DNA from 3 places in the Streptomyces flaveolus genome. Region 1 is predicted to be linked to each of the others. Evidence: predicted binding sites of a transcription regulator. Region 1 holds the regulator's gene; each other region holds the start of a gene.
What was found. Region 1 encodes HrcA, which represses chaperone genes, less so after heat shock. Its sites were predicted from a motif close to TTNGCACTCNGNNNNNCNGAGTGCNAA; they were not measured.
Positions count from the first base shown of each region.

Region 2: groES (co-chaperone GroES) is a predicted target of HrcA. The motif match lies at 8,683-8,709, and genes of this name have one in related genera.
Region 3: groL (chaperonin GroEL) is a predicted target of HrcA. The motif match lies at 2,497-2,523, and genes of this name have one in related genera.

Region 1 is NZ_JBIWKU010000001.1:625,784-636,111, reverse strand. Features, by position in the region: gene ACIRG6_RS02890 (SpoIIE family protein phosphatase) at 1-499, shown strand, start outside; gene hemW (radical SAM family heme chaperone HemW) at 527-1,759, shown strand; gene ACIRG6_RS02880 (DUF3097 domain-containing protein) at 1,907-2,704, opposite strand; gene ACIRG6_RS02875 (MBL fold metallo-hydrolase) at 2,739-3,464, opposite strand; gene hrcA (heat-inducible transcriptional repressor HrcA) at 3,628-4,644, shown strand; gene dnaJ (molecular chaperone DnaJ) at 4,645-5,781, shown strand; gene ACIRG6_RS02860 (nitronate monooxygenase) at 5,904-6,989, shown strand; gene ACIRG6_RS02855 (16S rRNA (uracil(1498)-N(3))-methyltransferase) at 6,986-7,735, shown strand; gene ACIRG6_RS02850 (hypothetical protein) at 7,745-8,101, opposite strand; gene ACIRG6_RS02845 (hypothetical protein) at 8,173-8,733, shown strand; gene ACIRG6_RS02840 (S41 family peptidase) at 8,821-10,328, shown strand, end outside.
Region 2 is NZ_JBIWKU010000003.1:669,261-679,588, forward strand. Features, by position in the region: gene guaB (IMP dehydrogenase) at 1-1,318, opposite strand, end outside; gene ACIRG6_RS12540 (sigma-70 family RNA polymerase sigma factor) at 1,458-2,045, opposite strand; gene ACIRG6_RS12545 (response regulator transcription factor) at 2,326-2,937, opposite strand; gene ACIRG6_RS12550 (WhiB family transcriptional regulator) at 3,318-3,662, shown strand; gene ACIRG6_RS12555 (LysR family transcriptional regulator) at 3,779-4,699, opposite strand; gene ACIRG6_RS12560 (MOSC domain-containing protein) at 4,780-5,448, shown strand; gene ACIRG6_RS12565 (SDR family NAD(P)-dependent oxidoreductase) at 5,545-6,318, shown strand; gene groL (chaperonin GroEL) at 6,484-8,109, opposite strand; gene groES (co-chaperone GroES) at 8,228-8,536, opposite strand; gene ACIRG6_RS12580 (polysaccharide deacetylase family protein) at 8,855-9,589, opposite strand; gene ACIRG6_RS12585 (polysaccharide deacetylase family protein) at 9,586-10,328, opposite strand, start outside.
Region 3 is NZ_JBIWKU010000006.1:391,154-401,481, reverse strand. Features, by position in the region: SAM riboswitch class I at 1-87, shown strand, start outside; gene thrC (threonine synthase) at 106-1,407, shown strand; gene ACIRG6_RS20860 (MoaD/ThiS family protein) at 1,404-1,679, shown strand; gene ACIRG6_RS20855 (cold-shock protein) at 2,119-2,322, shown strand; gene groL (chaperonin GroEL) at 2,651-4,273, shown strand; gene ACIRG6_RS20845 (NADH:flavin oxidoreductase) at 4,505-5,635, shown strand; gene ACIRG6_RS20840 (carboxylesterase/lipase family protein) at 5,735-7,282, shown strand; gene ACIRG6_RS20835 (hypothetical protein) at 7,279-7,644, shown strand; gene ACIRG6_RS20830 (dihydrofolate reductase family protein) at 7,740-8,312, shown strand; gene ACIRG6_RS20825 (hypothetical protein) at 8,331-8,894, opposite strand; gene ACIRG6_RS20820 (PTS transporter subunit EIIC) at 8,842-10,328, opposite strand, start outside.

The DNA.
Region 1 (10,328 bases):
CGACGCCATCGAGGCCGCGGACGCCGCCGCCCGCGCCCTGGTCGCCGTCGGCGGCCGTCCGGTTGCCCCGGGCGACGGACCGCAGACCCGCTTCCTGTCCCTGCTCTACGGCGAACTCGTCCCGGTCGGCGACGGCGTCGTCCGCTGCACCCTCGCCTCCGCCGGACACCCGCTGCCGCTGCTGCTCTCTCCCGACGGCGCCGTCCGCACGGTCGCCGAGCCGGGGACCCTCCTCGGCGTCCTGGAGGACGCGACGTACACCAGCGAGACCTTCGAGCTGCGGTCCGGCGAGACCCTGCTGTGCGTCACGGACGGCGTCACCGAGCGGCGCAGCGGCTCCCGCCAGTTCGACGACGGCGACGGGCTCGCGGCGGCACTCGCCGGGTGCGCGGGGCTGGACGCCGGGCTGGTCGCCGAGCGCATCCGGCGGCTGGTGCACGAGTTCGGGGCCCGTCCCCCGGAGGACGACCTCGCCCTGCTGGTGCTCCAGGCGGAGTAACCGCGGCGGTACGGGACAATGGAACGCATGCCCTCCGCACTCCCCGACGGCGAGCCCGTCCCCGCCGACGGTGCCCTGCCCGCGTCCGCGCTCACCGGGGCCGCCGACCGCCCCCTCGGCTTCTACCTGCACGTCCCGTACTGCGCGACCCGCTGCGGCTACTGCGACTTCAACACCTACACCGCGACCGAGCTGCGCGGCACCGGCGGCGTCCTCGCCTCCCGCGACAACTACGCCGAGACACTCGTCGACGAGGTCCGCCTCGCCCGCAAGGTGCTCGGCGACGACCCCCGCGAGGTCCGCACGGTCTTCGTCGGCGGCGGTACACCCACCCTGCTGGCCGCCGGTGACCTGGTACGCATGCTGCACGCGATCCGCGACGAGTTCGGCCTCGCGGCGGACGCGGAGGTGACGACCGAGGCCAATCCGGAGTCGGTCGACCCGGCGTACCTCGCCACCCTCCGCGAGGGCGGCTTCAACCGGATCTCCTTCGGCATGCAGAGCGCGCGGCAGCACGTCCTGAAGGTGCTGGACCGCACCCACACCCCGGGCCGCCCCGAGGCGTGCGTCGCCGAGGCCCGCGCGGCCGGCTTCGAGCACGTCAACCTCGACCTGATCTACGGCACGCCGGGGGAGTCCGACGACGACTGGCGGGCCTCGCTGGACGCGGCGCTCGGCGCCGGACCCGACCACGTCTCCGCGTACGCGCTGATCGTGGAGGAGGGCACGCAGCTCGCCCGGCGCATCCGGCGCGGCGAGGTCCCGATGACCGACGACGACGTGCACGCCGACCGGTACCTGATCGCCGAGGAGACGCTGTCCGCGGCGGGCTTCGACTGGTACGAGGTGTCGAACTGGGCCACCTCCGACGCGGGGCGGTGCCTGCACAACGAGCTGTACTGGCGGGGGGCCGACTGGTGGGGGGCCGGTCCGGGGGCGCACTCGCACGTGGGCGGGGTGCGGTGGTGGAACGTGAAGCATCCGGGGGCGTACGCGGGGGCGCTGGCGGCGGGGAAGTCGCCGGGAGCGGGGCGGGAGGTGCTGACGGACGAGGACCGGCGGGTGGAGCGTGTTCTGCTGGAGTTGCGGCTCCGGGAGGGGGTGCCGTTGTCGCTCCTTCGTGAGGAGGGTCTCGCCGCGTCTCGCCGGGCCCTGTCGGACGGGTTGCTCCAGGAGGGGCCGTACGGGGAGGGGCGGGCCGTGCTCACGCTGCGCGGGCGGTTGCTGGCGGATGCGGTCGTGCGGGACCTGGTGGACTGACCAGGCCTTTTTCTCGCCGCCGCCGCCCCTTCCCGTTCCCGGCCTCCGGGGGCTGCGCCCCCCAGCCCCCCCGCTTCGGCCTGGGCGGCCTCGTTCTCCAACGCCGGACGGGCTGAGATCAGCCCCTCCGGCATTCGAGGACGAGGCTCACGTCGTCACGAAGTCGATCAGTTCCTCCACCCGGCCCAGCAGCTCCGGCTGCAGGTCCTTGTACGACCGCACCCGGCCCAGGATGTGCTGCCAGGCGGCGCCCGTGTTCTCCGGCCAGCCGAGCGCCCGGCACACCCCTGTCTTCCAGTCCTGGCCGCGCGGCACCCGCGGCCAGCCGGCGATCCCCACGGACGACGGCTTCACCGCCTCCCAGATGTCGATGTACGGGTGACCCACGACCAGCGCGTGCTCGCTCGTCACCGCCTCCGCGATCCGCCACTCCTTCGACCCCGGCACCAGGTGGTCCACCAGGACACCCAGCCGCGCGTCCGCGCCCGGCGCGAAGTCGGCGACGATGGAGGGCAGGTCGTCGACGCCCTCCAGGTACTCCACGACCACGCCCTCGATGCGCAGGTCGTCGCCCCACACCTTCTCGACCAGCTCGGCGTCGTGCCGCCCCTCGACGTAGATGCGCCCGGCGCGGGCCACGCGCGCGCGTGCGCCCGGGACGGCCACGGAGCCGGATGCCGTGCGGGTGGGACGCGCCGGTCCCGCGGCGGGCTTCACCAGGGTCACCACCCGCCCCTCCAGCAGGAAACCGCGCGGCTCCATCGGGAACACCCGGTGCTTGCCGAAGCGGTCCTCCAGCGTCACCGTGCCCGCCTCGCAGCGGATCACCGCGCCGCAGAAGCCGGTGCCGGGCTCCTCGACCACCAGACCGGGGTCGGCCGGTACCTCGGGCACCGGCTGCGGCTTCTTCCACGGCGGGGTCAGATCGGCGGAGTACTGGCGCATTCTGCCGACGATACGAGGAATACGCCGGCCGTGATCAGCGCGACACGCCGAAGCGGGCGGCCAGCGCGTCCCGTTGGGCCCGGACGAACGCCGCGTCCACCACCGCGCCGTGGCCGGGAACGTACAGCGCGTCCTCGCCTCCCAGGTCGAGCAGCCGGTCGAGGGCGGCCGGCCAGTGGGACGGCACGGCGTCGGGGCCGGCCTGCGGCTCGCCCGACTCCTCGACCAGGTCCCCGCAGAACACGGTCTCCGGGTCGCCCGGCACCAGTACCGCGAGGTCGTGGCCGGTGTGCCCCGGGCCCACGTTGGCCAGCAGCACCTGCCGGCCGCCGCCCAGGTCGAGCGTCCACTCGCCGCACACCTCGTGGCGCACCGCGACGAGGGCGTCCACGGCCTCCTCCGCGAGCCGGACGTCCAGGCCGTGGGCCACCGCGTCCGCCCGCAGCGCCTCCCGGCCGCTCGCCAGCAGCGCGGCCGTGCCCACCGCCCCGAACACCTCCGCGCCCGCGAACGCCGGGGCGCCGAGGACGTGGTCGAAGTGCGGGTGGGTCAGCGCGAGATGCGTCACACGGTGCCCGGCCAGTTCCTGCGCCGCCACGCGCAACCGCGCCCCTTCACCGAGGCTCGACCCGGCGTCGACCAACAGCGCCGTGTCCGCGCCGACGACCAGCCCCGCCGTGCAGTCCCACACCGGCAGGCGGCACCGCCCCACCCCGGCCGCCAGCCGCTCCCATCCCAGGTCTTCCCAAGTCACCGTCACACCGGCGACGCTAGCGCCGGGACGGCTCCCGGGCACGACGGTGGCGCCCCGGCCTTGCCGGGGGCGTACCCGGCGGCCGTACACTGGGCCGGGGAAGTCTGGCACTCGCACACGCAGAGTGCCAGGGAGAACACCGGGCGGACGGCTTCTGGAGGTGTGCGCGATGCTCAGTGAACGCAGGCTGAAGGTGCTGCGCGCGATCGTCCAGGACTACGTCGGCACCGAGGAGCCCGTCGGCTCCAAGGCCCTCACCGAGCGGCACAACCTCGGCGTCTCCCCGGCCACCGTGCGCAACGACATGGCGGCCCTGGAGGACGAGGGCTTCATCGCCCAGCCGCACACCAGCGCCGGGCGGATCCCGACCGACAAGGGCTACCGGCTCTTCGTCGACAAGCTGGCCGGCGTCAAGCCGATGACCGCGCCCGAGCGGCGTGCCATCCAGAACTTCCTGGAGGGCGCCGTCGACCTCGACGACGTGGTGGCCCGCACGGTGCGGCTGCTCGCGCAGCTGACCCGGCAGGTCGCCGTCGTGCAGTACCCCTCGCTGACCCGCTCGACCGTGCGGCACGTGGAGTTGCTCTCCCTGGCGCCCGCGCGCCTGATGCTCGTGCTGATCACGGACACCGGGCGGGTCGAGCAGCGCATGGTCGACTGCCCGGCGCCCTTCGGCGAGGCGTCCCTCGCGGATCTGCGCGCGCGGCTCAACAGCCGGGTCGCGGGGCGCCGGTTCTCGGACGTCCCGAGCCTGGTCGAGGATCTGCCGGAGGCCTTCGAGGCCGAGGACCGCGGTACGGTCTCCACCGTGCTCTCCACTCTGCTGGAGACACTGGTCGAGGAGAACGAGGAGCGGCTGATGATCGGCGGCACCGCCAATCTCACCCGCTTCGGGCACGACTTCCCCCTCATGATCCGGCCCGTCCTGGAGGCCCTCGAGGAGCAGGTCGTGCTCCTCAAGCTGCTCGGCGAGGCGAAGGATCCGGGCGTGACCGTCCGTATCGGTCATGAGAACGCCCACGAAGGACTCAACTCCACGTCCGTCGTGTCGGTGGGCTACGGTTCGGGCGGCGAGGCGGTTGCCAAGCTCGGCGTGGTCGGACCGACCCGCATGGACTACCCGGGAACGATGGGAGCGGTACGCGCAGTGGCACGGTACGTCGGACAGATCCTGGCGGAGTCGTAGGTGGCCACGGACTACTACGCCGTACTCGGCGTACGCCGCGACGCGTCCCAGGACGAGATCAAGAAGGCGTTCCGGAGGCTCGCCCGCGAGCTGCACCCGGACGTCAACCCCGATCCGAAGACCCAGGAGCGGTTCAAGGAGATCAACGCCGCCTACGAGGTGCTGTCGGACCCGCAGAAGAAGCAGGTCTACGACCTCGGCGGCGACCCGCTCTCGCAGGCCGCCGGCGGCGGCGCGGGCGGCTTCGGCGCGGGTGGCTTCGGGAACTTCTCGGACATCATGGACGCGTTCTTCGGTACGGCGTCGCAGCGCGGTCCGCGCTCGCGCACGCGCCGGGGCCAGGACGCGATGATCCGTATCGAGGTCGAGCTGGACGAGGCCGCGTTCGGTACGACCAAGGACATCCAGGTCGACACGGCGGTCGTCTGCAACACCTGCAACGGCGAGGGCGCGGCCCCCGGCACCACGGCCCAGACGTGTGACATGTGCCGCGGCCGCGGTGAGGTGTCGCAGGTCACCCGGTCCTTCCTGGGCCAGGTCATGACCTCCCGGCCCTGCCCCCAGTGCCAGGGCTTCGGCACCGTCGTCCCGACCCCGTGCCCCGAGTGCGCGGGCGACGGCCGGGTCCGCTCCCGGCGCACCCTGACCGTGAAGATCCCGGCCGGTGTGGACAACGGCACGCGGATCCAGCTCGCGGGCGAGGGCGAGGTCGGCCCCGGCGGCGGCCCCGCCGGCGACCTGTACGTCGAGATCCACGAGCTGCCGCACTCGACCTTCCAGCGCCGCGGCGACGACCTGCACTGCACGGTCACCATCCCGATGACGGCGGCGGCCCTCGGCACGAAGGTGCCGCTGGAGACCCTCGACGGCATGGAGGAGGTCGACATCCGCCCGGGCACCCAGTCCGGCCAGTCGATCCCGCTGCACGGGCGCGGCGTCACCCATCTGCGCGGCGGCGGCCGGGGCGACCTCATCGTCCACGTCGAGGTCACCACCCCGACCAAGCTCGACCCCGAGCAGGAACGCGTCCTGCGCGAGCTGGCCAAGCTGCGCGGCGAGGAACGGCCCCAGGGCCAGTTCCAGCCGGGTCAGCAGGGTCTGTTCTCGCGGCTGAAGGACGCGTTCAACGGGCGTTGACCGACGCGTTCGACGGGCGCTGACATGGGCCGTCGGCAGGGCCTCGGGGTGCTGGTGCTCCTGGCGTATGCCGACGGAAGCCCGGATTCGGACTTGTGCGGGGGACGTGGCAACATTCGCTCATGTCCTCCGCACTGACCGATCTCTTCCCCTACCCGATCGTGCAGGCGCCCATGGCGGGCGGCGTCTCCGTGCCGCAGCTCGCCGCCGCGGTCTGCGAGGCGGGAGGGCTGGGATTCCTGGCCGCCGGGTACAAGACCGCGGACGGGATGTACCAGGAGATCAAGCAGGTGCGGGGGCTGACCGCCCGCCCGTTCGGCGTCAACCTCTTCATGCCGCAGCCGGAGACGGCCGACCCCTCGGCCGTCGGCGTCTACGCCCATCAGCTGGCCGGCGAGGCAGCCTGGTACGAGACCGAGCTCGGCGACCCCGACTGCGGCCGGGACGACGGCTACGACACCAAGCTCGCGGTGCTGCTGGACAACCCGGTGCCCGTGGTGTCGTTCCACTTCGGCGTGCCGAGCCGCGAGGTCGTCGACTCGCTCCACCGCGTCGGCACGTTCACCCTCGTCACGGCGACCACCGCCGACGAGGCCCGGGCCGTCGAGCAGGCCGGCGCCGACGCGGTGATCGCGCAGGGCGTCGAGGCCGGCGGACACCAGGGCACCCACCGCGACCACCTGGAGACCGGCGGCGCCGGGATCGGGCTGCTGTCGCTGGTCGCCCAGATCCGGGAGACGGTGAGCCTGCCCGTCGTCGCCGCCGGCGGCATCATGCGCGGCGCCCAGATCGCCGCGGTGCTCGCGGCCGGCGCGAGCGCGGCCCAGCTGGGCACCGCGTTCCTCGCCACCCCCGAGTCCGGCGCGCACGCCCTGCACAAGCAGGCGCTGACCAACCCGCTGTTCGTCCGCACCGAACTGACCCGCGCCTTCTCCGGCCGCCCCGCCCGCGGCCTGGTCAACCGCTTCCTGCGCGAGCACGGCCCGTACGCCCCCGCCGCCTACCCGGAGGTGCACCACCTCACCGCGCCGCTGCGCAAGGCCGCGGCGAAGGCGGGCGACGCGCAGGGCATGGCGCTGTGGGCGGGACAGGGCCACCGGCTGGCCCGGGAGCTGCCCGCGGGGCAGTTGGTGGAGGTGCTCGCCGCCGAACTCGCGTCCGCGGGGACAGCGTTGTCGCAGTACGTGACGGGAGGTACGGGCCGATGACGGCTCCGGTGTTCGTGGTCGACTCGCTCCGGTCCGGGGACCTGACCGGCGGTGAGTACGTCCTCGACGGCCCCGAGGGACGGCACGCCGTCTCCGTGAAGCGGCTGCGGGCCGGCGAGGACGTCGTCCTCACCGACGGACGCGGACGCTGGGCCGAGGGCGTGGTGAAGGCGGCCGAGGGCAAGGACCGCCTGGTCGTGGCCGGTCTGGAGAGCGTCCACGAGGAGCCGTCGGAACAGCCCCGCGTCACCGTCGTCCAGGCGCTCCCCAAGGGCGACCGCGGTGAGCTGGCCGTCGAGACGATGACCGAGGTCGGTGTCGACGCGATCGTGCCGTGGGCGGCGTCCCGCTGCATCACCCAGTGGAAGGGCGACCGCGGTCTGAAGGCGCTCGGCAAGTGGCGGGCGACGGCCCGGGAGGCCGGCAAGCAGTCCCGCCGGGTCCGCTTCCCCGACGTCGCGGACGCGGCGAGCAGCAAGCAGGTTGCGTCACTTCTGGCCGACGCGGCCTTCGCCGCCGTGCTCCACGAGAGCGGCGAGGAGCCGCTGGCCTCCGTCGAACTCCCCGCAGCCGGCGACATCGTGCTGGTCGTCGGTCCCGAAGGGGGCGTGTCCCCCGAGGAGTTGGCGCTCTTCGCGCAGGCGGGCGCCAAGCCCTACCGCCTGGGCCGCAGCGTGCTGCGCACCTCCACCGCGGGTACCGCGGCGACCGCCGTCCTCCTGGCGCGCACCGGCCGCTGGTCCTGACGGCGCCGGTCAGCCGTCCGCCGTGCGGGCGGCGGCGACCGCCGCGAACAGGTCCCAGCCGTCCAGCTCCGCGGACCGGCCGAGCAGGCCGCGCCGGGCCGCCTCGTCGGCGAAGGCCCGTACGACACCGGGCTCGTGCAGGTTGAGCGACTCGTCCCCCACGGCCACGCAGCCCGAGGGCAGGAACCCGTCGGGGACGAACCGGCCCTCGCCGCCACGGAACAGCAGGCGGGTCCGCGTCCCGTCCCGGGACAGGGTGAGCACCTCCTGGCAGGGCTCCGTGACGCTGTGCCGGTGACGCACCGACCACACGTAGGTCGTGGTCCCGTCCACGACGAGCTTTCTGAGCCGGCGTCCGCTGCGCATCCGCCCACGGTAGTGAGGAGTGGCCGTATGCGCCCTACCGCGAGCCCCGCACCGGTGGCAGGCTGCCCTCCATGGGGGCATTGAGACGGATTTGGCGCATCCCGAGCATCGTGAGCGTCCCGAGCACGCGGGGCGGCCGGCGGGTGGTGCCGGTGGCCGTCGGCGCGGTGGTCGCCGTCGGCGGACTCGTCGCCTGCGACCCGGGCGGACTCAGCTCCGCGTCGGTGGCGTACACGACCGACCAGACGGTGACCCGCGAACTCGACCGGCGGGACGCCGGGGTGCGGTGGCTCACCTGCACCGCCTCCTTCGAGGGCGACGGCGCCACCGCGTCGGCGGGCGAGGACACCGTCGCCTCGGTCGACTGCGAGGGCAAGACGGACGACGGGCAGGACATCACCGTCCACGGCAAGGTCACCCGAGTCGTCAACGGCGCCTGCGTGCGCGGCGATCTGACGGCCGAGGTGGGCGGCAAGGAGTGGTTCCACGTCAAGGGACTGGGGAACTGCGACGCCAGGACCTCCCCGCCCGCGAACCGGCCCACCCACGACCGGCCGGGCCCCACGGTCACCGTCACCCGGACCATCTGGTGCCCGGACGATCCGCACTGCCGGCCCGTGGAGGGCAAGTAGCCCGCCCAGCGCTGCCACCGCTTCCCGTGCGCGGGGGCGGGAAGTGATCCGAACCCCTGTCGATCGACCCCCGCCCCTGCATAGGCTGTGCGGGTGACTCAGCCCGCAGCGCCTGCCTACCTCCGCTTTCCGCACCCGCACGGCGAGTTGGTCGCCTTCACCGCCGAGGACGACGTGTGGCTCGCCCCGCTCGACGGCGGCCGGGCCTGGCGGGTCAGCGCCGACAACATGCCGGTGAACCACCCGCGCATCTCGCCCGACGGCACCACCGTCGCCTGGACGTCCACCCGCGACGGCGCCCCCGAGGTGCACATCGCCCCCGTCGACGGCGGCCCGGCGAAACGCCTCACGCACTGGGGCAGCCTGCGGACCCAGGTGCGCGGCTGGACCCCGGAAGGACAGGTCCTCGCCCTCAGCACCTACGGCCAGGCGAGCCTGCGCCGCAGCTGGGCCCGTGCCGTCCCGCTCGACGGCGGACCCGCCGCCACCCTGCCGTACGGGCCCGTCGGCGACGTCGCGTACGGCCCGCACACCGTGCTGCTGTCCGCGCCGATGGGCCGCGAGGCCGCCTGGTGGAAGCGCTACCGGGGCGGCACGGCGGGCAAGCTGTGGATCGACGCCGAGGACGACGGCGAGTTCGTACGCCTGCACAGCGACCTCGACGGCAACATCGAGTACCCGTTCTGGGTCGGCGAGCGGCTCGCCTTCCTCTCCGACCACGAGGGCACCGGCGCCCTCTACTCCTCCCTCGCCGACGGCTCCGACCTGCGCCGGCACACCCCACTCGACAGCTTCTACGCCCGGCACGCCGCCACCGACGGCAGCCGCGTCGTCTACTCGTCCGCCGGTGAACTGTGGACGCTGGACGACCTGGACGGCGCCGAGCCGCGCCGGCTCGACATCCGGCTCGGCGGTTCGCGCGTCGACCTCCAGGCCTACCCGGTCAACGCCGCCCGCTGGTTCGGCTCCGGGTCCCCCGACCACACCGCCCGCGGCAGCGCCGTCGCCGTGCGCGGCGGCGTCCACTGGGTCACCCACCGCTCCGGTCCGGCCCGCGCACTGGCGGCGACGCCCGGCGTCCGCACCCGGCTGCCGCGCACCTTCCGCGCCGACGGCGAGGAGTGGGTGGTGTGGGTGACGGACGCCGAGGGCGACGACGCCCTGGAGTTCGCGCCGGCCACCGGCCTCGCGCCCGGCGCCACCCCGCGCCGCCTCGCCGCCGGACAGCTCGGCCGGGTCCTGGGCCTGGCCATGGCACCCGACGGCAGCCGGGCCGCCGTCGCCTCGCACGACGGGCGCGTCCTGCTCGTCGAGCGCGAGACCGGCGAGGTCCGCGAGGTCGACCGCAGCGACAACGGCGACGCCTCCGGCCTGGTCTTCTCCCCCGACTCCGCCTGGCTCGCCTGGTCCCACCCCGGCCCCGACCCGCTGCGCCAGCTCAAACTCGCCAACACCACCGACCTGTCGGTGAGCGAGGCGACCCCGCTGCGCTTCCGGGACTACTCGCCCGCCTTCACCCTGGACGGCAAGCACCTCGCCTTCCTCTCCACCCGCTCCTTCGACCCGGTCTACGACGAGCACGTCTTCGACATGGC
Region 2 (10,328 bases), on a different contig from region 1:
GGCCGCGGTAGGGCACCTGGCCCTCGATGCCCTCGGGGACCAGCTGCTCGTCGGAGGCGACGCCCTCCTGGAAGTAGCGGTCCTTGGAGAAGGACTTGCGGTCGCCGCGGGTCTGCATGGCGCCCAGCGAGCCCATGCCGCGGTACGACTTGAACTGCTTGCCGTTGATGAACAGCAGCTCGCCCGGCGACTCCTCGCAGCCCGCGAGCAGCGAGCCCAGCATCACCGTGTCGGCGCCCGCGACCAGGGCCTTGGCGATGTCGCCGGAGTACTGCAGGCCACCGTCGCCGATGACCGGGACCCCGGCCTCCTTGGCGGCGAGCGACGCCTCGTAGATGGCCGTGACCTGCGGGACACCGATGCCGGCGACGACGCGGGTGGTGCAGATGGAGCCGGGGCCGACCCCGACCTTGATGCCGTCCACGCCGGCGTCGATGAGGGCCTTGGCGCCGTCGCGGGTGGCGATGTTGCCACCGATGACGTCCACACCGGTGGAGTTCGACTTGATCTTGGCGACCATGTCGCCGACCAGGCGGGAGTGGCCGTGCGCGGTGTCGACGACGATGAAGTCGACGCCCGCCTCGATCAGCGCCTGGGCGCGCTCGAAGGCGTCACCGGCGACGCCGACCGCGGCGCCGACCAGCAGCCGGCCCTTGCCGTCCTTGGCCGCGTTCGGGTACTTCTCGGCCTTGACGAAGTCCTTGACCGTGATCAGGCCCTTGAGCACGCCGTTGTCGTCGACCAGCGGCAGCTTCTCGATCTTGTGGCGGCGCAGCAGCTCCATGGCGTCCACGCCGGAGATGCCGACCTTGCCGGTGACCAGCGGCATCGGGGTCATGACCTCGCGCACGCCGCGGGTGCGGTCGCTCTCGAAGGCCATGTCGCGGTTGGTGACGATGCCGAGCAGCTTGCCGGCGCCGTCGGTGACCGGCACGCCGCTGATGCGGAACTTGGCGCACAGCGCGTCGGCCTCGGCGAGGGTGGCGTCCGGGTGGATGGTGATCGGGTTGGCCACCATGCCCGACTCGGAGCGCTTGACCAGGTCGACCTGGTTGGCCTGGTCCTCGATGGACAGGTTGCGGTGCAGAACACCGACGCCGCCCTGGCGGGCCATCGCGATCGCCATGCGCGACTCGGTGACCTTGTCCATGGCGGCGGACAGCAGCGGGATGTTCACCCGCACGTTCTTGGAGACGTACGAGGCGGTGTCGATCTCGTCGGGTGCCATGTCCGACGGGCCCGGCAGCAGCAGCACGTCGTCGTAGGTCAGCCCGAGTGTCGCGAATTTCTCGGGCACTCCGTCGACGTTGGCAGTCATGACACCTTCCCCAAATGGCCTTGATCGGTGCGGATGTCCATGCTAACGGGAAGTGGACGTGGCTCATTCCACGATCAAGATAGCCTGCGACGTTCGTGGTTTTGTACGAAGCGGCCGTGCCGCCCGTTCACGCGGCGGACTACTGCTCCGCGAGCGCCCGCAGGCGGCTCAGCGCCCGGTGCTGGGCGACGCGGACGGCCCCGGGTGACATTCCCAACATCTGCCCGGTCTCCTCGGCCGTGAGCCCCACGGCGATGCGCAGCAGCAGCAGCTCCCGCTGGTTCTCGGGCAGGTTGGCCAGCAGTTTCTTGGCCCAGGCGGCGTCGCTGTTGAGCAGCGCCCGCTCCTCCGGGCCGAGCGAGTCGTCCGGCCGCTCGGGCATCTCGTCGGACGGGACCGCCGTCGAGCCCGGGTGCCGCATCGCGGCGCGCTGGAGGTCGGCGACCTTGTGGGCGGCGATGGCGAAGACGAACGCCTCGAAGGGGCGCCCGGTGTCCTTGTAGCGCGGCAGCGCGAGGAGTACCGCGACGCAGACCTCCTGGGCGAGGTCCTCGACGAAGTGCCGGGCGTCGCCGGGCAGCCGGGACAGCCGTGTCCGGCAGTAGCGCAGCGCCAAGGGGTGAACATGGGCGAGCAGGTCGTGCGTGGCCTGCTCGTCCCCGTCGACGGCGCGGTGCACGAGCCCACCGACCGTCCCTTGGTCGGGGGCCGCCTCGTCGTCACGCATCGGTCCATGGTGCCTTGCGGCCGTCCGATCCGTGGCTCCGTGCCCGTTGTTGTGCACCGAAGCGTTATGAGCAGGTGCGCCGGAACTCATCCCCTGCGCCCTCCCCTTCCGCTCGACCGACTCGTCCCCGAGGAACTCCACACCTCAAGGATGCGTCATCCGCGGCGAAACGAGCAGCGGGCACCCGGCGGGTCGGCTTGTCACCCCCGCCCACCTCGCGGTAAGCGGGGAACCGGGCGCCCCCGTCGGGCCCTGTGGGCCTCCACGACACGGGGGTGCCCTATCGGACGAGGCCCCAGCGGAAACCGAGCGCCACCGCGTGTGCCCGGTCCGAGGCGCCGAGCTTCTTGAAGAGCCGCCGGGCGTGCGTCTTGACGGTGTCCTCGGAAAGGAACAGCTCGCGTCCGATCTCCGCGTTGGACCGGCCGTGGCTCATGCCCTCCAGGACCTGGATCTCCCGCGCGGTGAGCGTGGGGGCGGCGCCCATCTCGGCCGAGCGCAGCCGGCGCGGGGCGAGCCGCCAGGTCGGGTCGGCGAGGGCCTGCGTGACGGTGGCGCGCAGCTCGGCGCGCGAGGCGTCCTTGTGCAGATACCCACGGGCACCGGCGGCGACCGCCAGGGCCACGCCGTCCAGGTCCTCGGCGACGGTGAGCATGATGATGCGCGCACCGGGGTCGGCGGACAGCAGGCGCCGCACGGTCTCGACGCCGCCCAGGCCGGGCATGCGCACGTCCATCAGAATCAGGTCCGAGCGGTCGGCGCCCCAGCGGCGGAGGACTTCCTCGCCGTTGGCCGCCGTCGTCACGCGCTCGACGCCGGGCACGGTCGCGACCGCGCGGCGGAGCGCCTCTCGGGCAAGCGGGGAGTCGTCGCAGACGAGGACGGAAGTCATGGCCGTCCTCCGCAGCTGATGCGCGTCACGTTGAGCCTCCAGGCTGGTACGAAATCTCACCTGTGCGGTCGACCGTCCCGGACGCCCGCCCGAGCACCTGTTCCTTCAACCGCCTCCGCACTCTCAACGACGGTCACTCGAAAGAGTTACGGGGCTGTGTGTCGTCTTCGGCACTCTACGTGAGGGGGCGTTCACGGTGCAGACATGCGCGGCCGACCCACGCTCTTTCATCACAAGCAGTGCCCCATTTAGCCGTTTTTCTCCCACTTAGCTGGTGTCTGCGGCTAGATTCGTAATGAGTCATATTTTCATCTCCTTAGATCGTAGTTGTACGGTCGTGGACACCGGATCCACCCAGATCGGCTACAAGGGGTCACGCAATGGCAGATTTCTCCCGCCTTCCCGGACCGAACGCGGACCTGTGGGACTGGCAGCTCCTTGCTGCCTGCCGCGGGGTGGACAGCTCGCTCTTCTTCCATCCGGAGGGCGAACGCGGTGCGGCCCGGAGCGCTCGCGAGAACTCGGCCAAGGAGGTCTGTATGAGGTGCCCGGTCCGCGCGGAGTGCGCGGCGCACGCACTGGCGGTGCGCGAGCCGTACGGCGTGTGGGGCGGACTGACCGAGGACGAGCGCGAGGAACTCATGGGACGGGCGCGCAACCGCCTGGTGGCGGCATCCGCGCCGGCATCGGCGTCGGTCGGCGGAGACGCCGCCGCACACCACTGAAGGAACGTTTTTTCGAGAACGCGCCGACAACCGACGATGACCAGGGCACGCACACGCGTGCCCTCTCTTTTCGGCGTCGTGATCCCCTGGGCGCCGTGCTCCTGCCGGGGCGCCGCTCAGTGCAGGGCGTTCTGGCCGGAGGCGGCCCGTGCCAGCTCGTCCAGCGTCGCCGTCACCGCGGGGACCTGCGCCAGGTCGGGCAGCGTCAGCGCGACGATCTCCCGCCGCACCTCGGGCTCCAGCGCCACCGTGCGCACGCCCCGGGGCCGTACCGACTCGACGGCGAGCTGCGGCAGGACGGCCACCCCGAGACCGGCCCCGACGAGGCCCACCACCGCCGGGTAGTCGTCGGTCGCGAAGTCGATACGGGGAGTGAAGCCGGCGCCCTCGCAGACCTCGACGAGCTGACCGCGGCAGCGCGGGCAGCCGGCGATCCACGGCTCCCGGGCCAGCTCCCCGATGGCCACGCTGCCGTCGGCCCCGGTGCGCGCGAGCCGGTGCCGTTCGGGCACCAGGGCCACGAGGCGGTCGGTCAGCAACGGCCGTACGACCAGGTCGTCCCACTCCTCGACACCCGCAGCGCCCTCGTAGCGGAAGGCGAGCGCCACGTCGCAGTCTCCCTCGCGCAGCAGCTCCACCGACCTGGGCGGCTCGGCCTCCTCCAGGAAGACCCGGGTGCCGGGGTGGGCGGCGCGCAGTGCGGCCAGGGCCGTGGGGACGAGGGTGGAGCTGCCGCTCGGGAAGGAGACGAGGCGGACCCGCCCGGCCCGCAGACCCGCGATGGCGGCGACCTCCTCCTCGGCCGCGGTCAGCCCGGCGAGGATCCCGGCGGCGTGCCGCACCAGCGCCTCACCGGCCTGGGTCAGGCGCATCTCGCGGCCGGTGCGGACGAGCAGGGGCGTGCCGACGGAGGCCTCCAGGGCCTTCATCTGCTGGCTGACGGCGGGCTGGGTGCAGCCCAGCTCCCGCCCCGCGGCGGAGAAGGAACCGGTGGATGCCACGGCGCGCAGCACGCGGAGATGACGGGCCTCGATCACACCGCCGAGGATAAGCGACCCTTTGACCGAACGCCGAATAATGCGTCGACGCTTTGAACGGGCTGTCCTACCGTGCCGTCATGAAGCTTCTGTCAGTCAACCTGGGCCGTCCGAAGGCCGTGCCGTACACCGACCAGCCCGACGGCGTCACCGGCATCGACAAGCAGCCGGCCGACGGGCCCGTCCGGGTGACGGCGCCCGGGCCGAAGGGGACCGGCGCGAGCGGGCTCGCCGGGGACGCGGTGTGCGACACCCGCCATCACGGAGGCGTGGACCAGGCCGTCTACGCCGTGGCGCGCGAGGACATGGACGACTGGGAGCGCGAGCTGGGCCGCCCGCTGCCGCACGGCGTGTTCGGCGAGAACCTCACCACGGCGGGCGTGGACGTCTCCGGCGCTCTGATCGGCGAGCGCTGGCGCGTCGGCCCCGATCTGCTCCTGGAGGTCACCAGCGGCCGCATCCCCTGCCGGACCTTCCAGGGCCATCTGGGTGAGGAACGGTGGGTGAAGCGCTTCACGGCCAAGGGAGCGCCGGGTGCGTACCTGCGGGTGATCGAGCCCGGTGAGATACGGGCGGGCGACCCGGTGGCGATCGTGCACCGCCCCGCCCACGAGGTGACGGTGGCGCTCCAGTTCCGTGCGGTGACGACGGAGCGGGAGCTGCTGCCCCGGCTGCTCGCGGCCGGCGACGCCCTGCACTCGGAGGCTCTGGCGGCGGCGCGGAAGTACCTGGCCGCGCAGCGGGCCTGACCGGGCCTCACCAGGACTGCCTTCACTCGTCCTTCACGAACCGCAGTCCTGGTGAGCGAAACGGACCTGCGCGGTCCGGACCCATAACCTTGCGCCATGACAACGGCATTGATTACGGGATCGACGGCGGGCATCGGCGCCGCGTTCGCGCGACGGCTGGCGGCCGACGGGCACGACCTGGTGCTGGTGGCCCGCGACACCAAGCGGCTGCGCGAGCAGGCGACGGAACTGCACGACCGGCACGGCATCGAGGCCGAGGTACTGACGGCCGACCTGGCGACGGACGCGGGCATCGAGGCGGTGGCCGCCCGGCTGGACGACCGCAGGAACGCCGTCGACCTGCTGATCAACAACGCCGGCTTCGGCAACAAGGGCCGTTTCCTCGAGGTCTCCATGGCCGACGAGCTGACGATGCTCAAGGTGCACTGCGAGGCGGTGCTGCGGCTGACCGCGGCGGCCACGGAGGCGATGCGGGCGCGGGGCCGCGGCGGCGTCGTCAACGTGGCCTCGGTCGCGGCCTTCGTCCCGCGCGGCACCTACGGCGCGTCCAAGGCGTGGGTCGTGCAGTTCACGCAGGGCGTGGCGAAGGACCTGGCCGGCAGCGGCGTGCGCCTGATGGCGCTGTGCCCCGGCTTCGTGCGCACGGAGTTCCACGAGCGGGCCGGCATGGGCACGGACAACATCCCGAACTGGATGTGGCTGGACGCCGACAAACTGGTCGCGGCGGCGCTCGCCGACCTCTCCCGCGGCAAGTCCCTGTCGATCCCCGACCCGCGCTACAAGGCCCTGATGGGCGCGGCGAAGCTGGTGCCGCGGGGGATGCTGGGCGGGATCTCGTCCCGGACGGGACGGAAGTACGGGCCGCAGTAGCGGAGCGAAGCGCCCGAAGGGGCGCGGGGAACTGCGCGATCAGCCGCAACGGCGCCGCACCCGGCACAGAACCCGACGGGGCAGACGCGTGTCCGGCACCGCCGCCGACGAAACGGTGCCCAGCCCCCCGCAGGGGACTGGGCACCGTTCAGCTCAGCGCAGCGCTCAGTGGGCGTGGCCGTGGCCGTGGCCCGCGGCGGCCGGCTCTTCCTCTTCCTTCTTCTCGACGACCAGGGTCTCGGTCGTCAGGAGGAGGGAGGCGATGGAGGCGGCGTTCTCCAGGGCGGAGCGGGTGACCTTGACCGGGTCGATGACGCCGGCCTTGACCAGGTCGCCGTACTCGCCGGTCGCGGCGTTGTAGCCGTTGCCCTTCTCGAGCTCCGCCACCTTGGAGACGATGACGTAGCCCTCGAGGCCGGCGTTCTCGGCGATCCAGCGCAGCGGCTCGACGGCGGCCTTGCGGACGACCGACACACCGGTGGCCTCGTCGCCGGTCTTGCCGAGGTTGCCCTCGAGGACCTTGACGGCGTGGACCAGGGCGGAGCCACCACCGGAGACGATGCCCTCCTCGACCGCGGCGCGGGTCGCGGAGATGGCGTCCTCCAGACGGTGCTTGCGCTCCTTCAGCTCCACCTCGGTGGCGGCGCCGACCTTGATCACGCACACGCCGCCGGCCAGCTTCGCGAGGCGCTCCTGGAGCTTCTCGCGGTCCCAGTCGGAGTCCGTGTTCTCGATCTCGGCCTTGATCTGGGCGATGCGGCCCTCGACCTCGTCACGCTTGCCGGCACCGTCGACGATCGTGGTGTCGTCCTTGGTGACCGTGATGCGGCGGGCGGTGCCGAGCACGTCCAGGCCGACCTGGTCGAGCTTGAGGCCGACCTCCTCGGAGATGACGGTGGCGCCGGTGAGGACGGCCATGTCCTGGAGCATCGCCTTGCGGCGGTCGCCGAAGCCCGGGGCCTTCACCGCGACGGCGTTGAAGGTGCCGCGGATCTTGTTCACGACGAGGGTGGAGAGCGCCTCGCCCTCGAGGTCCTCGGCGATGATCAGCAGCGGCTTGGAGGCACCCGCCTGGATGACCTTCTCCAGCAGCGGCAGCAGGTCCGCGATGGAGGAGATCTTGCCCTGGTTGATGAGGATGTAGGGGTCCTCCAAAACCGCCTCCATGCGCTCCTGGTCCGTCACGAAGTACGGCGACAGGTAGCCCTTGTCGAAGGCCATGCCCTCGGTGAAGTCCAGCTCCAGACCGAAGGTGTTGGACTCCTCGACGGTGATGACACCGTCCTTGCCGACCTTGTCCATGGCCTCGGCGATGAGCTCGCCGACCTGCTGGTCCTGGGCGGACAGCGCGGCCACGGCGGCGATGTCGGACTTCTCGTCGATCGGGCGGGCGGTCGCGAGGAGGTCCTCGGAGACGGCCTTGACGGCCGCGTCGATGCCCTTCTTCAGCAGCGCCGGGGAGGCACCCGCGGCGACGTTCTTCAGACCCTCGCGGACCAGGGCCTGGGCCAGGACGGTGGCGGTGGTGGTGCCGTCACCCGCGATGTCGTTGGTCTTGGTCGCCACCTCCTTCACCAGCTGGGCGCCGAGGTTCTCGTACGGGTCCTCGATCTCGACCTCGCGGGCGATCGTGACACCGTCGTTGGTGATGGTCGGAGCGCCGAACTTCTTGTCGATGACGACGTTGCGGCCCTTGGGGCCGATCGTCACCTTCACCGTGTCGGCAAGCTTGTTGACGCCGCGCTCGAGGGCGCGACGGGCGTCCTCGTCGAACTTCAGGATCTTCGCCATGGGAGCGTGAGCCCTCTTCCGGAAATCTTGGGGTTATACGGCACTGCGCCCCCGACGCCCGGCTTTTTATGGTCGCGGGAGCCAGGGGCGCAGCTGGAAAGCAAGGTGCTTCGGTGAATTACTTCTCGACGATCGCGAGCACGTCGCGAGCCGAGAGGACGAGGTACTCCTCGCCGTTGTACTTCACCTCGGTGCCGCCGTACTTGCTGTAGAGCACGACGTCGCCGACGGTGACGTCGAGCGGAAGACGGTTGCCGTCCTCGAAGCGGCCCGGGCCCACGGCCAGGACGACGCCCTCCTGGGGCTTCTCCTTGGCGGTGTCCGGAATGACCAGGCCCGAAGCCGTGGTCTGCTCGGCGTCGAGCGGCTGGACCACAATGCGGTCCTCGAGCGGCTTGATGGCAACCTTGGAGCTGGCGGTCGTCACGATCCGACCTCCCCCTTCGGAGATCTCACGGGGTTAACTGTCTGAGGTGGCGACCAGGTCGATCCGTCGTCGCGGGTGCCGGACCTGCCCGTCGCTTTGTTGGCACTCTCCAGGGGGGAGTGCCAGACCTGAGACTATGACCGCGATTAGCACTCGGTCAAGCGGAGTGCCAATGCCTGCGGCGCGTCGGCGGAATTTCCCGGCCGAACGCCGGTCTTGTGGCGCACCCGGCGTGGGTGTGGGCGGTCCTGGGGCTGCCGCCCCCAGACCCCCGCTTCGGCCTGGACGGCCTCGTCCTCAGACGCCGGACGGGCCGGATCAGCCGACCGCGCCGGATCGGCCGGACGGGCCGGATCGGCCGAGGTAGTCCTCCAGGCGGCCCACCCGCAGGTCCCGTTCCTCGATCTGCTGGAGCAGTTCCTCCGTGCGGGCCGGGGCCGTGACCGAGACGATGTCGCCCGGGTGCAGGCGGGGATCACCGCGGGTGTAGGTCAGGGGGCCGTCGGGGGTCAGCGTGGCCCGCCACAGGACCACGGCCGTGACGCCGCAGTCGGCGGCGGCGCGCAGGGTCGTCGGGTCGTACCGGCCGTAGGGCGGGCGGAAGAGACGCGGGTGGACGCCGAAGCGGGAGTGGAGCTTGGCCTGCTGGCCGCAGATCTCGGCGCGCTGGCCCGCGTAGGGCAGGCCGCGCAGGGAGCGGTGGTCGAGGGTGTGGTTCTGCAGGCTCGCGCCGACCGAGCGCAGCCGGGCGAAGTGGCCGTAAGCCGGTCCGGCCACGGTGTCGGTCAGGAACAGGGTGACCGGGAGCCGCCGTTCGCGGATCAGGGCGGTGAGGCGGGGGTCCCGGTCGGCGCCGTCGTCGTAGGTGAGGAAGACGACCCTGTCGGTGGTGCGGACGTGGTCCAGGACCGGGGGTGCGGGGGCGGCCCGCCCGCCCGCGCGGGCCGGCTGGCCGGCCGTGGGGTGTCCGGCGGGGCCGGCGAACTGGGCGCAGCCGGTGAGCAGTACGGCGGCCAGGGCGGCCCCGGCCGTCCGGAACCGCCCCCGCCTCACAGGTAGTCCTCCAGCCGGGCCACCGCGTATCCCTCGGCGGTGACCCGGTCCAGGAAGCGGCGGGCCAGGTCCGTCATCGTGCCGCCCCACTCCTCGGGGCCCCGGAAGTGGGTGAGGACGATGTCGCCCGGGTGGAGGTCCTGGTCCCCCTCGCGGTACTCCCAGTGGTCGACGTAGACCTCCTCGTTCCAGATCGGGGCGTACTTGATGCCGCAGGACTTCGCGGCGCGCAGGGTGTCCCGGTTGTAGTTGCCGAAGGGCGGGCGGAAGAGGGCGGGGCGCTTGCCGTAGCGCTTCTCGATCACCTCCTGCATGCCGCAGATCTCGTGCTCCTGCTGCGCGTAGGAGAGCCCCGGGAGGTACGGGTGGCTCAGGGTGTGGCTGTTGATGGTGACGCCGCGGGCCTGCATCTTCTCGAAGTAGCCGTAGTCGTCCTTGATCTCGTCGTCGGTGAGGAAGACCGTGTACGGGATCTTCAGCTCGCTCATCATGCGCAGGAACGCCGGGTCCTTCTCGGTGCCGTCGTCGATGGTGAGGAAGAGGATCCTCTCCTCGGTGGGGACGGTGGTGAAGACCGGCGGGAGGTCCTCCTGCCCGTGCACCTCGAAGCCCTCGCGCGCCGTGATCTCCGGTTTCCTCACCGGGGGCGGCGGGGCCGTCAGCGGGACCTCCTTCAGGTTCCAGCGCTTGGCGGCGGCGACCCGGGCGGCCTGTGCCGCGCGCAGCTCGGGCGCGAGGC
Region 3 (10,328 bases), on a different contig from region 1:
ATCACTGTCGATCGCAGCGCGAGGCTCCCGGCTAGGGAAGGTGCCAAATCCGTCTCACGGCGAGATGCGTCGTGAGGAAGATGAGGAGAAAGGGCCTCGCCTCACATGGCTGTGCAGACTGTCGCAAGCAGCACCGACACCACCGCTTCCCCCGCCTCCCCCGTGGACCTGGGCCCCGCCGCGGCGCTCTCCTGCCGCGAATGCGGTCACCGTGTGCCCCTCGGCCCGGTCTTCGCCTGCGAGGAGTGTTTCGGCCCGCTGGAGATCGCCTACGACTTCTCGGCCTACGACACCGAGGAACTGCGCAAGCGGATCGAAGCGGGCCCCGCGAACATCTGGCGCTACGCGCCCCTGCTGCCCGTCCCGGCCGACGTCGCGACCAAGCCGAACATCAACCCGGGCTGGACCAAGCTGGTCAAGGCCGAGAACCTGGCCCGCGAGCTCGGCGTCACCGGCGGTCTGTACGTCAAGGACGACTCCGGCAACCCGACGCACTCCTTCAAGGACCGCGTCGTCGCCCAGGCGCTGGAGGCCGCCCGCGCGTTCGGCTTCACCACCCTGTCCTGCTCCTCCACCGGCAATCTCGCCGGCGCCGTCGGCGCCGCCGCCGCCCGGGCCGGCTTCCGCTCCTGCGTGTTCATCCCGCACGACCTGGAGCAGGGCAAGGTCGTCATGGCCGCCGTCTACGGCGGTGAACTCGTCGGCATCGAGGGCAATTACGACGACGTGAACCGCTTCTGCTCCGAGCTGATCGGCGACCCGGCCGGCGAGGGCTGGGGCTTCGTCAACGTCAACCTGCGGCCGTACTACGCCGAGGGCTCCAAGACCCTCGCGTACGAGATCTGCGAACAGCTCGGCTGGCAGCTGCCCGACCAGCTCGTCGTCCCGATCGCGTCCGGCTCCCAGCTCACGAAGATCGACAAGGGTCTGCAGGAGCTGATCAAGCTCGGGCTGGTCGAGGACAAGCCCTACAAGATCTTCGGCGCGCAGGCCGAGGGCTGCTCGCCGGTGTCCACCGCCTACAAGGCCGGGCACGACGTCGTCCGCCCCCAGAAGCCGAACACCATCGCCAAGTCCCTCGCGATCGGCAACCCGGCCGACGGCCCCTACGTCCTCGACATCGCCCGCCGCACCGGCGGCGCGGTGGAGGACGTGAACGACGAGCAGGTCGTCGACGCGATCAAGCTGCTCGCCCGCACGGAGGGCATCTTCGCCGAGACCGCCGGCGGTGTGACGGTCGGCGTCACGAAGAAGCTGATCGAGAACGGCGTCCTGGACCCGTCCCTCACGACGGTCGTCCTCAACACGGGCGACGGCCTCAAGACCCTCGACGCGGTGGCCGGCACCGGCCTGACCGCGACGATCCGCCCCAACCTGGACTCCTTCCGAGAGGCTGGCCTCGCATGAGCGTGACCGTTCGCATCCCCACCATCCTGCGCACCTACACCGGCGGGAAGGCCGAGGTCGCCGCCGAGGGCGCGACCCTCTCCGAGGTCATCACGGACCTGGAGAAGAACCACACCGGCATCGCCGCCCGCGTCCTGGACGACCAGGGCAAGCTGCGCCGCTTCGTCAACGTCTACGTCAACGACGACGACGTCCGCTTCGAGCAGGGCCTGGAGACGGCGACGCCGGACGGTGCCGGCGTGTCCATCATCCCGGCGGTCGCCGGCGGCTGATCCGCCCGCCCGGTCGCCTCCGGTGACCGTGTTACGCAGAGTTCATGGAATTGCCCCCTCCGTCAGAGAAGCGGAGGGGGCAATTCCATGTGATTGAGCGCGGTAGAGTTGGGGAACGCGCTCCCGATCACCGAGACGGTGCTCCGGAATTCCCGCCGCAGGCCCGACAAGATGTAGCCAAAGTGTGGGCGTATTTCGCGGCTTTTGTTCGCTTTGTGTAGCCCGACTTGACCCGAATTCAGGCGAATTCTCGCCACATTCCGGACCGGCTACGTCCAGATTTCTCGTCCGATTGACCTGTTGCAGACGGCAGTTGGACAGATACATTCAGCCGCGGTCGACGCGTTCCGGCGCACGCCCCCACCCATTGGGGGGTGAGGTCTGACCCGGATCCGCGAAGTGCGGATCTGTGCAAGGGCCAGTAATAGGGGAGTTAGGCATGGCTCAGGGCACCGTCAAGTGGTTCAACGCGGAGAAGGGGTACGGCTTCATCGCGGTCGACGGTGGTGCGGATGTTTTCGTCCACTACAGCGCGATTCAGATGGACGGCTACCGCACCCTCGAAGAAGGCCAGCGGGTCGAGTTCGAGATCTCGCAGGGTCAGAAGGGCCCGCAGGCCGACATGGTTCGCCTCAGCGCCTGAGACGTGCGGCCGGCGCAAGCCAACGGTCTTCTCCGAAGGGCCCGTACCCCCTGGGGTACGGGCCCTTCGGCCTGCCCGGGACCGGGGCCCGCCGGTGTTCGCGGGCGGCTGAGCGACCGGCTCGATCCCCGAGAGGCGCTTGCACTCGACAGGGGCGAGTGCTAATCATTGGCGTTAGCACTCTGAAGGTGAGAGTGACAACGAAGGACCGGGTCGGTGAGGCCCGCAGGCCGGGTGGGGAAGGAACCCACGAGGCCGGCGAGCCGTCCGTCGCGGGCGCGGGCGCGGTCCGAAGGAATCACCCCCAGTCCTGGAGGGACCACTTCACATGGCCAAGATCATCGCGTTCGACGAGGAGGCGCGGCGCGGCCTCGAGCGCGGCATGAACCAGCTCGCGGACGCCGTCAAGGTGACGCTCGGCCCCAAGGGCCGCAACGTCGTCCTCGAGAAGAAGTGGGGCGCGCCCACGATCACCAACGACGGTGTCTCCATCGCCAAGGAGATCGAGCTCGAGGACCCGTACGAGAAGATCGGCGCCGAGCTGGTCAAGGAAGTCGCCAAGAAGACGGACGACGTCGCCGGTGACGGTACGACCACCGCGACCGTTCTCGCCCAGGCCCTGGTGCGCGAGGGTCTGCGCAACGTGGCCGCCGGTGCCAACCCGATGGCGCTGAAGCGCGGTATCGAGAAGGCCGTCGAGGCCGTCTCCGCCGCCCTGCTCGAGCAGGCCAAGGACGTCGAGACCAAGGAGCAGATCGCCTCCACGGCCTCCATCTCCGCCGCCGACACCCAGATCGGCGAGCTCATCGCCGAGGCCATGGACAAGGTCGGCAAGGAAGGCGTCATCACCGTCGAGGAGTCCCAGACCTTCGGTCTGGAGCTGGAGCTCACCGAGGGTATGCGCTTCGACAAGGGCTACATCTCGGCGTACTTCGCCACCGACATGGAGCGTATGGAGGCGTCGCTCGACGACCCGTACATCCTCATCGCCAACTCCAAGATCGGCAACGTCAAGGACCTGCTGCCGCTCCTGGAGAAGGTCATGCAGTCGGGCAAGCCGCTGCTGATCATCGCCGAGGACGTCGAGGGCGAGGCCCTGTCGACCCTGGTCGTCAACAAGATCCGCGGCACCTTCAAGTCCGTCGCCGTCAAGGCCCCGGGCTTCGGCGACCGCCGCAAGGCCATGCTCGGCGACATCGCCATCCTCACGGGCGGCGAGGTCATCTCCGAGGAGGTCGGTCTCAAGCTGGAGAACGCCTCGCTCGACCTGCTGGGCAAGGCGCGCAAGGTCGTCATCACCAAGGACGAGACCACGATCGTGGACGGCGCCGGCTCCGCCGAGCAGGTCCAGGGCCGGGTCAACCAGATCCGCGCCGAGATCGAGAACAGCGACTCGGATTACGACCGCGAGAAGCTCCAGGAGCGCCTGGCGAAGCTGGCCGGCGGCGTGGCCGTCATCAAGGCCGGTGCCGCCACCGAGGTCGAGCTCAAGGAGCGCAAGCACCGCATCGAGGACGCCGTCCGCAACGCGAAGGCGGCCGTCGAGGAGGGCATCGTCGCCGGTGGTGGCGTGGCCCTGCTCCAGGCCTCCCAGGTCTTCGAGAAGCTGGAGCTGACGGGTGACGAGGCGACCGGCGCCAACGCCGTGAAGCTCGCCCTGGAGGCCCCGCTGAAGCAGATCGCCGTCAACGGTGGTCTCGAGGGCGGTGTCGTCGTGGAGAAGGTCCGCAACCTGACCGTCGGCCACGGCCTGAACGCCGCGACCGGCGAGTACGTCGACATGATCGCCGAGGGCATCATCGACCCGGCGAAGGTGACCCGTTCCGCGCTGCAGAACGCCGCCTCCATCGCCGCGCTGTTCCTCACCACCGAGGCCGTCATCGCCGACAAGCCGGAGAAGGCCGCCGCGGCCGCTCCGGGCGGCATGCCGGGCGGTGACATGGACTTCTGATCGACCGGTTCCGGTTGATCGACCGTCCTTCACGTACCGAGGGCGGCACTCCTGGCCAAGGCCGGGGGTGCCGCCCTCGGGCGCGTCGCGGCCCGCGGGGGCCGCGGGCGGGTGTGAGCCGGGTCACGGATGGCGGACGGCCGGAATGACGGTGGCGGGCATGCCGGTTGCACGGGTGCAGGCATCCATGCGCATGCACATACTGACCGGTACCTCCTGAGGAGTTCCCCCGTGACCGTCACCGCCTCCGAAGCCGCCTCGCGCGCCGCGCAGATCCTCGCCCGCCCGGCCGTCATCAACGGCCTGACCGTGCCGAACCGCATCGCGATGGCGCCGATGACCCGCATGTTCTCCCCGGGCGGCATCCCCGGCGAGGACGTCGTCTCGTACTACGCGCGCCGCGCCGCCGCCGGTGTCGGCCTGATCGTCACCGAGGGGACGTACGTCGGGCACGACTCCGCCGGGCAGAGCGACCGCGTGCCGCGCTTCCACGGTGACGAGCAGCTCGCCGGATGGGCGAAGGTCGCCGACGCCGTGCACGCGGCGGGCGGCACGATCGTGCCGCAGCTGTGGCACATCGGCATGGTGCGCAAGCAGGGCGACCAGCCGTTCCCCGACGCCCCCGCCGTCGGCCCCTCGGGCCTGCGCATCGGCGAGGACGAGGTCACCGGCAAGGTCATGACCCAGCGCGACCTGGACGACGTCATCGGCGCCTTCGCCGAGGCCGCCGCCGCCGCCGAGCGCATCGGCTTCGACGGCGTGGAGATCCACGGCGCCCACGGCTACCTCCTCGACCAGTTCCTGTGGGCCGGCACCAACCGCCGCACCGACGCCTACGGCGGCGACCCCGTGGCCCGCACCAGGTTCGCCGCGGAGATCGTGGCCGCCGTGCGGGAGACGGTCTCGGCCGAGTTCCCCGTGATCTTCCGCTACTCCCAGTGGAAGCAGGACGCCTACGACGCCCGCCTCGCCGAGACCCCCGAGGAGCTGGAGGCGATCCTCGCCCCGCTCGCCTCGGCCGGCGTCGACGCCTTCCACGCCTCCACCCGCCGCTACTGGCGTCCCGAGTTCGACGACTCCGACCTCAACCTCGCCGGCTGGACCAAGAAGCTCACCGGCAAGACCGCCATCACCGTCGGCTCCGTCGGCCTCGACGGCGAGTTCGGCAAGGCGTTCCAGGGCGAGGGCGCCGGGCTCGGCAGCCTCGACGACCTCCTGGACCGCATGGAGCGCGACGAGTTCGACCTCGTCGCCGTCGGCCGCGCCCTGCTCCAGGACCCGCAGTGGGCCCGGAAGGTCCTGGACGGCCGCTTCGACGAGCTGACGCCGTTCGACGCGGCGGCGCTGAAGTCCCTGAGCTGAACCCCGGGCCGCTCCCGTCGCGCACCGCGGCATAGGGTCCGTGGGATCACCAACTACTGCCGCACGTACGGCCGGCGGCGACCAGTCAGGGAGTGATCGATGACGAACCCCGAGGCCCAGGAGTCCGTGGTGCGCACCGCCACCGGTGCGGTGCGGGGACGGCGGGAGGACGCTCTCACCGTCTTCCGCGGCATCCCGTTCGCCGAGCCGCCGGTGGGGGATGCCCGGTTCGCCGCACCGCGCCCGGCCCGGCCCTGGGACGGCATACGCGACGCGTTCGCGTTCGGGCCGCCGCCCCCGCAGGACCTGGGACTCGTGGGACAGGCCGGCGCACCGGGCGCACCGGGCGCGCCGGAGGGCGACGACTGGCTGACGGTCAACGTCTGGACGCCCGAGCCGGACCCGGCCGCCCACCGTCCCGTGATGGTGTGGATCTACGGCGGCGCCTACAAGCTCGGCCACGCCGGCAGCCCCGGCTACGATGCCCGCCGCCTGGCCGAGGACGGCGACCTCGTCGTCGTCACCTTCAACTACCGCGTCGGCATGGAGGGCTTCGCCCACATCGAGGGGGCGCCCGCCAACCGGGGCCTGCTCGACCAGGTCGCCGCGCTGGAGTGGGTGCGGGACAACATCGCCGCGTTCGGCGGCGACCCGGACCAGGTCACCGTCTTCGGCGAGTCGGCGGGCGCCGGTTCCCTCGCCGCGCTGCTGGCCATGCCGCGCGCGGCCGGGCTGTTCCGCCGGGCCATCGCCCAGAGCGTGCCGGGCACCTTCTTCTCCGACGCGCTCGCCCGGGACGTCGCCGGCGCGCTCGCCGCCGAGGCGGGCCTGCGGCCGACCGTCGCCGACCTGTCGGCGGTGGCGCCGGACCGGCTGGTCGCGGCCGGACAGACGCTGGCCGCCAAGATGCTCCAGCACGTGGACCGCTGGGGCCGGGCCGCGCCCACGGTCACCCCCTACTCGCCGGTCGTGGACGGCGAGGTCCTGCCGGTCACGCCGTGGCAGGCGCTGGCGTCCGGGGCCTCCCGGGACATCGACCTGATCGTCGGGCACAACCGCGACGAGTTCCGCCTGTTCAGCTCCATGGCCGGGACCTCGGACCGGATCACCGACGAGCGCGCCGCCTCGGCCCTGCGGATGTTCGCCCCCGGCCCCGACGGCGAGCGGAGCTACCGCGCCGCCTTCCCCGACGCGTCCCCCGGCGAGCTGTACGAACGCGTCCAGACCGACTGGCTGTTCGCCATGCCGTCGCTGCGCCTGGCCGAGGCCCACCTCGCGGGCGGCGGCCGGTCGTACGTCTACGAGCTGACCTGGCCGGCCCCGGGCAACGGCGGGGCCCTCGGCGCCTGCCACGCGCTGGACCTCCCGCTGCTGTTCGGCACCTTCGACGCCGACATGGGCGTGCTGCTGTTCGCCGGTGCGGAACCGTCCCCGGAGGCGCTGGCCCTCTCCGCCCGCTTCCGTGCCTCCTGGACGGCGTTCGCCCGCACCGGCGACCCCGGCTGGCCCGCGTACGACACCGGTCGGCGCCTGGTGCAGGTCCTGGACGCCGAGCCGGCCGTCGTGCCGTACCCGGAGGAGACCTCGCGGCGGCTGTGGGAGGGCCACGAGTTCGCCGCGCTGCCCCTGCTGGGCGCGGGGGTGTGAGGGTCCGCGGCGCGCTGCTGGGCCTGTTCCTGGTGCCCGTGGCCGTCGGCGCGTACTTCCTGTGCCGGGCGGCGACCGCGGACGGCACCCCGCGCTGCGACGGCATCATCGTGGAGTACGGCGACGCCGAGCGGTCCGGCCCCATGAAGCCGGGGGAGACGTGCGACCTCTACGACTTCACGGACGGCCGCTCGGCCGGCACCCGGACGTACGACCAGCAGAGGAAGGCCCAGGAGGAGCGGGCGGCGGACGACCGCCTGACCGGTGGTCTCTGGGCCGCCCACGGTCTGGCGGGCCTCATCGTCGTCGTCTCGGGCCTCGGGGTGACCCGCTCGGCCGCCGGCCGGGGCGGCGACCGATGAGTTTTCGCGAGCGCCGGGGTCGAAGAGGGAGAAGGCACCGCGTTACAGCGGGATCATGAGCCACCGGAACCACGAGCCAACCCAGGAGACCCCAGATGCGCACCCTGATCAGCACCGCCTTCGTCTCGCTCGACGGAGTCGTGGAGGCGCCCGGCGGCGAGCCCGGTTACCGGAACGCGGGCTGGACCTTCAAGGACCTGGAGTTCCTCCCCGAGGCGTACGAGATCAAGGGACGGGAGCAGAAGGAGGCCGGCGCGATGCTGCTCGGCCGGGTCAGCTACGAGGCGTTCAGCGCGGTCTGGCCGGACATGGAGGACTTCGCCGACTACAAGGTGATGCCGAAGTACGTCGTCTCCACCACCCTCACCGACGGCGACCTGGTGTCCGGCTGGGGCGAGACCGCGATCCTGCGCTCGCTCGACGAGGTCGCCGCGCTGAAGGAGACGGAGGGCGGCCCGATCATCCTGCACGGCAGCGCCACCCTCAACCGGGCACTCTCGGACGCCGGCCTCATCGACCGCTACCACCTGCTGGTCTTCCCGCTGCTCCTCGGAGCGGGCAAGCGGCTGTTCAGCGACACGGACAAGGACACCCAGAAGCTGAGGCTCGTCGAGCACGAGGCGTACGCCAACGGCATCCAGAAGAACGTCTTCGACGTCGTCCGCTGACGCCGCGGCGGTGCCGCCTCAGCCCATCGGCTCGATGTCCACCCGCACCGGCGTCCCCCACACCCGCAGCACCTCGTAGTCCGTGAACTCGTGCACCAGCCGGTACGCCATCGCCGCGCGCGGGGCGCGCAACTGGGCGGCGATGTACAGCTCGGCCTCGCGGCGGTCCCGGCGCGGGGTGCCGCACAGCTGCCACGCCTGGCCGGTCCACAGCTCCGGCAGCCAGCGCTGCTGGGGCTGCGGCCGGTCGCCGCGCATCCCGTAGCGGGACGGGGCCGGCTCGGCGGGCCGGGCCGGGAGGGGGCCGCCGCCGTACTCGGCGCGGCGGGCCGCGCGGCGGCGGGTCTCGCACAGGAGGCACAGGTCGGGGGCCGCCTCGTCGACCGGTCCGTTCGGATGCTCGGGGCAGCGGGTGCTGGGGGCCGTCGTGGTGACGCTCTCCTCCAGCCGGTCCAGCGCGCGCTTCAGGTCGGCGCGGATCTCGTGCACCTTGGCGTCGGGCGTGTCGGCGGTCAGGGCCTCGCCGTGCTCACCGAGGAGACGCAGGGCGCGGCCCAGGGCGGTCAGCTGGGCGTGGTTCATGCTCCTCAGGGTCGCACACGGCACCGACGGTCCCGCCCGCCTCCGCCGCGCGCAGGCTGTCGCCGAGGCCGAAGAAGTACGTCGCCGCGAACCCGACCACGTACCCGGTGAGCAGCCCGCCGCCGTACACGCCCGCCGTCGCCGCCCACCCTCCGGAACCCGCGAGCAGCGGGAACAGCGCCCAGCCCGACGGACCGATCGCCGTCGCCCCCACGTCGGTGCCGAGCATCGCGAACAGGCCGACGAACGCGCCGCCCGCCGCCCCGCCCACACAGGCGGTGAGGAAGGGGCGGCCGAGGGGGAGCGAGACGCCGTAGATCAGCGGTTCGCCCACGCCCAGCAGCCCGGCGGGGAGCGCCGACCTGATCGTCGTGCGCAGGGACGTGTCGTGGCGCAGCCGGACGTAGACCGCCGCCGCCGCGCCGACCTGGCCCGCGCCCGCCATGGCCAGGACGGGCAGCAGCACGGTGTTGCCCTGCTGCTCGATGAGCGTGGTGTGGATGGGGATGAGCGCCTGGTGCAGGCCCAGCATCACCAGGGGGAGGAAGAGGCCGCCGAGGACGAGGCCGGCCAGGGCGCCCGTCGTCGCCAGGAGCCGGTCCGCCGCCGTGCCGACGGCCGTCGCTACCTCGCCGGCCGCGTACATGAGGACGTACAGCGTGACCAGGCCGGAGAGCAGCACCGTCAGGGCCGGGGTGAGCAGCACGTCCAGCGTGCCGGGGAGGCGGGCGCGGCACCACTTCTCGACGTACGTGCCGAGCAGTGCCGCCGCCAGCGCGCCGAGGACGCCGCCCTGGCCGGGGGCGAGCGCGACGCCGAACGCGGTCACCTTCGCCACGCCGGGGTAGACGACGACGGCGGCGGTCGCGCCGCCCAGGACGGGCGTCCCGCCGAACTCCTTCGCGGTGTTGTGGCCGACGAACACCGCGATCAGCGCCATGAAGGCGGAGGAGACGGCGGCCAGGGCGGGGGTGAGGCCGGGCAGCCACCCCAGGTTGGTGAGCAGACCGGCGACGCCCGCGACGATGCCGCAGCCGATCAGGGCCGGGATGAGGGGGACGAAGACGTTCGCGACCCGCCGCAGCGCCGACTTCAGCGGCGTCGCGTTGCGCTGCTTCTGCCGGGCCTTCAGCTCGGCCCCGCGCCGGGCGAGGCCGTCCGCCGTGCCGCCCCCGGCCGCGCGTCGGGTGGGCTCGTCCGCCGTGCCGCCCCCGGCCGCCAGGAGGGCCTCGAACGCCTCCGTCACGCGCCCGACCACCCCCGGGCCCAGCACCACCTGGTACGACCCGTCGTCCTCCACCACCCCGAGCACACCGGGCAGGGCCCGCAGCGCCGCGTCGTCCACCCGGGACCGGTCGGCCAGGCCCAGGCGGAGGCGGGTCATGCAGTGGGCGACGGAGGTGACGTTCGCGGGGCCGCCGACCAGGGGGAGCA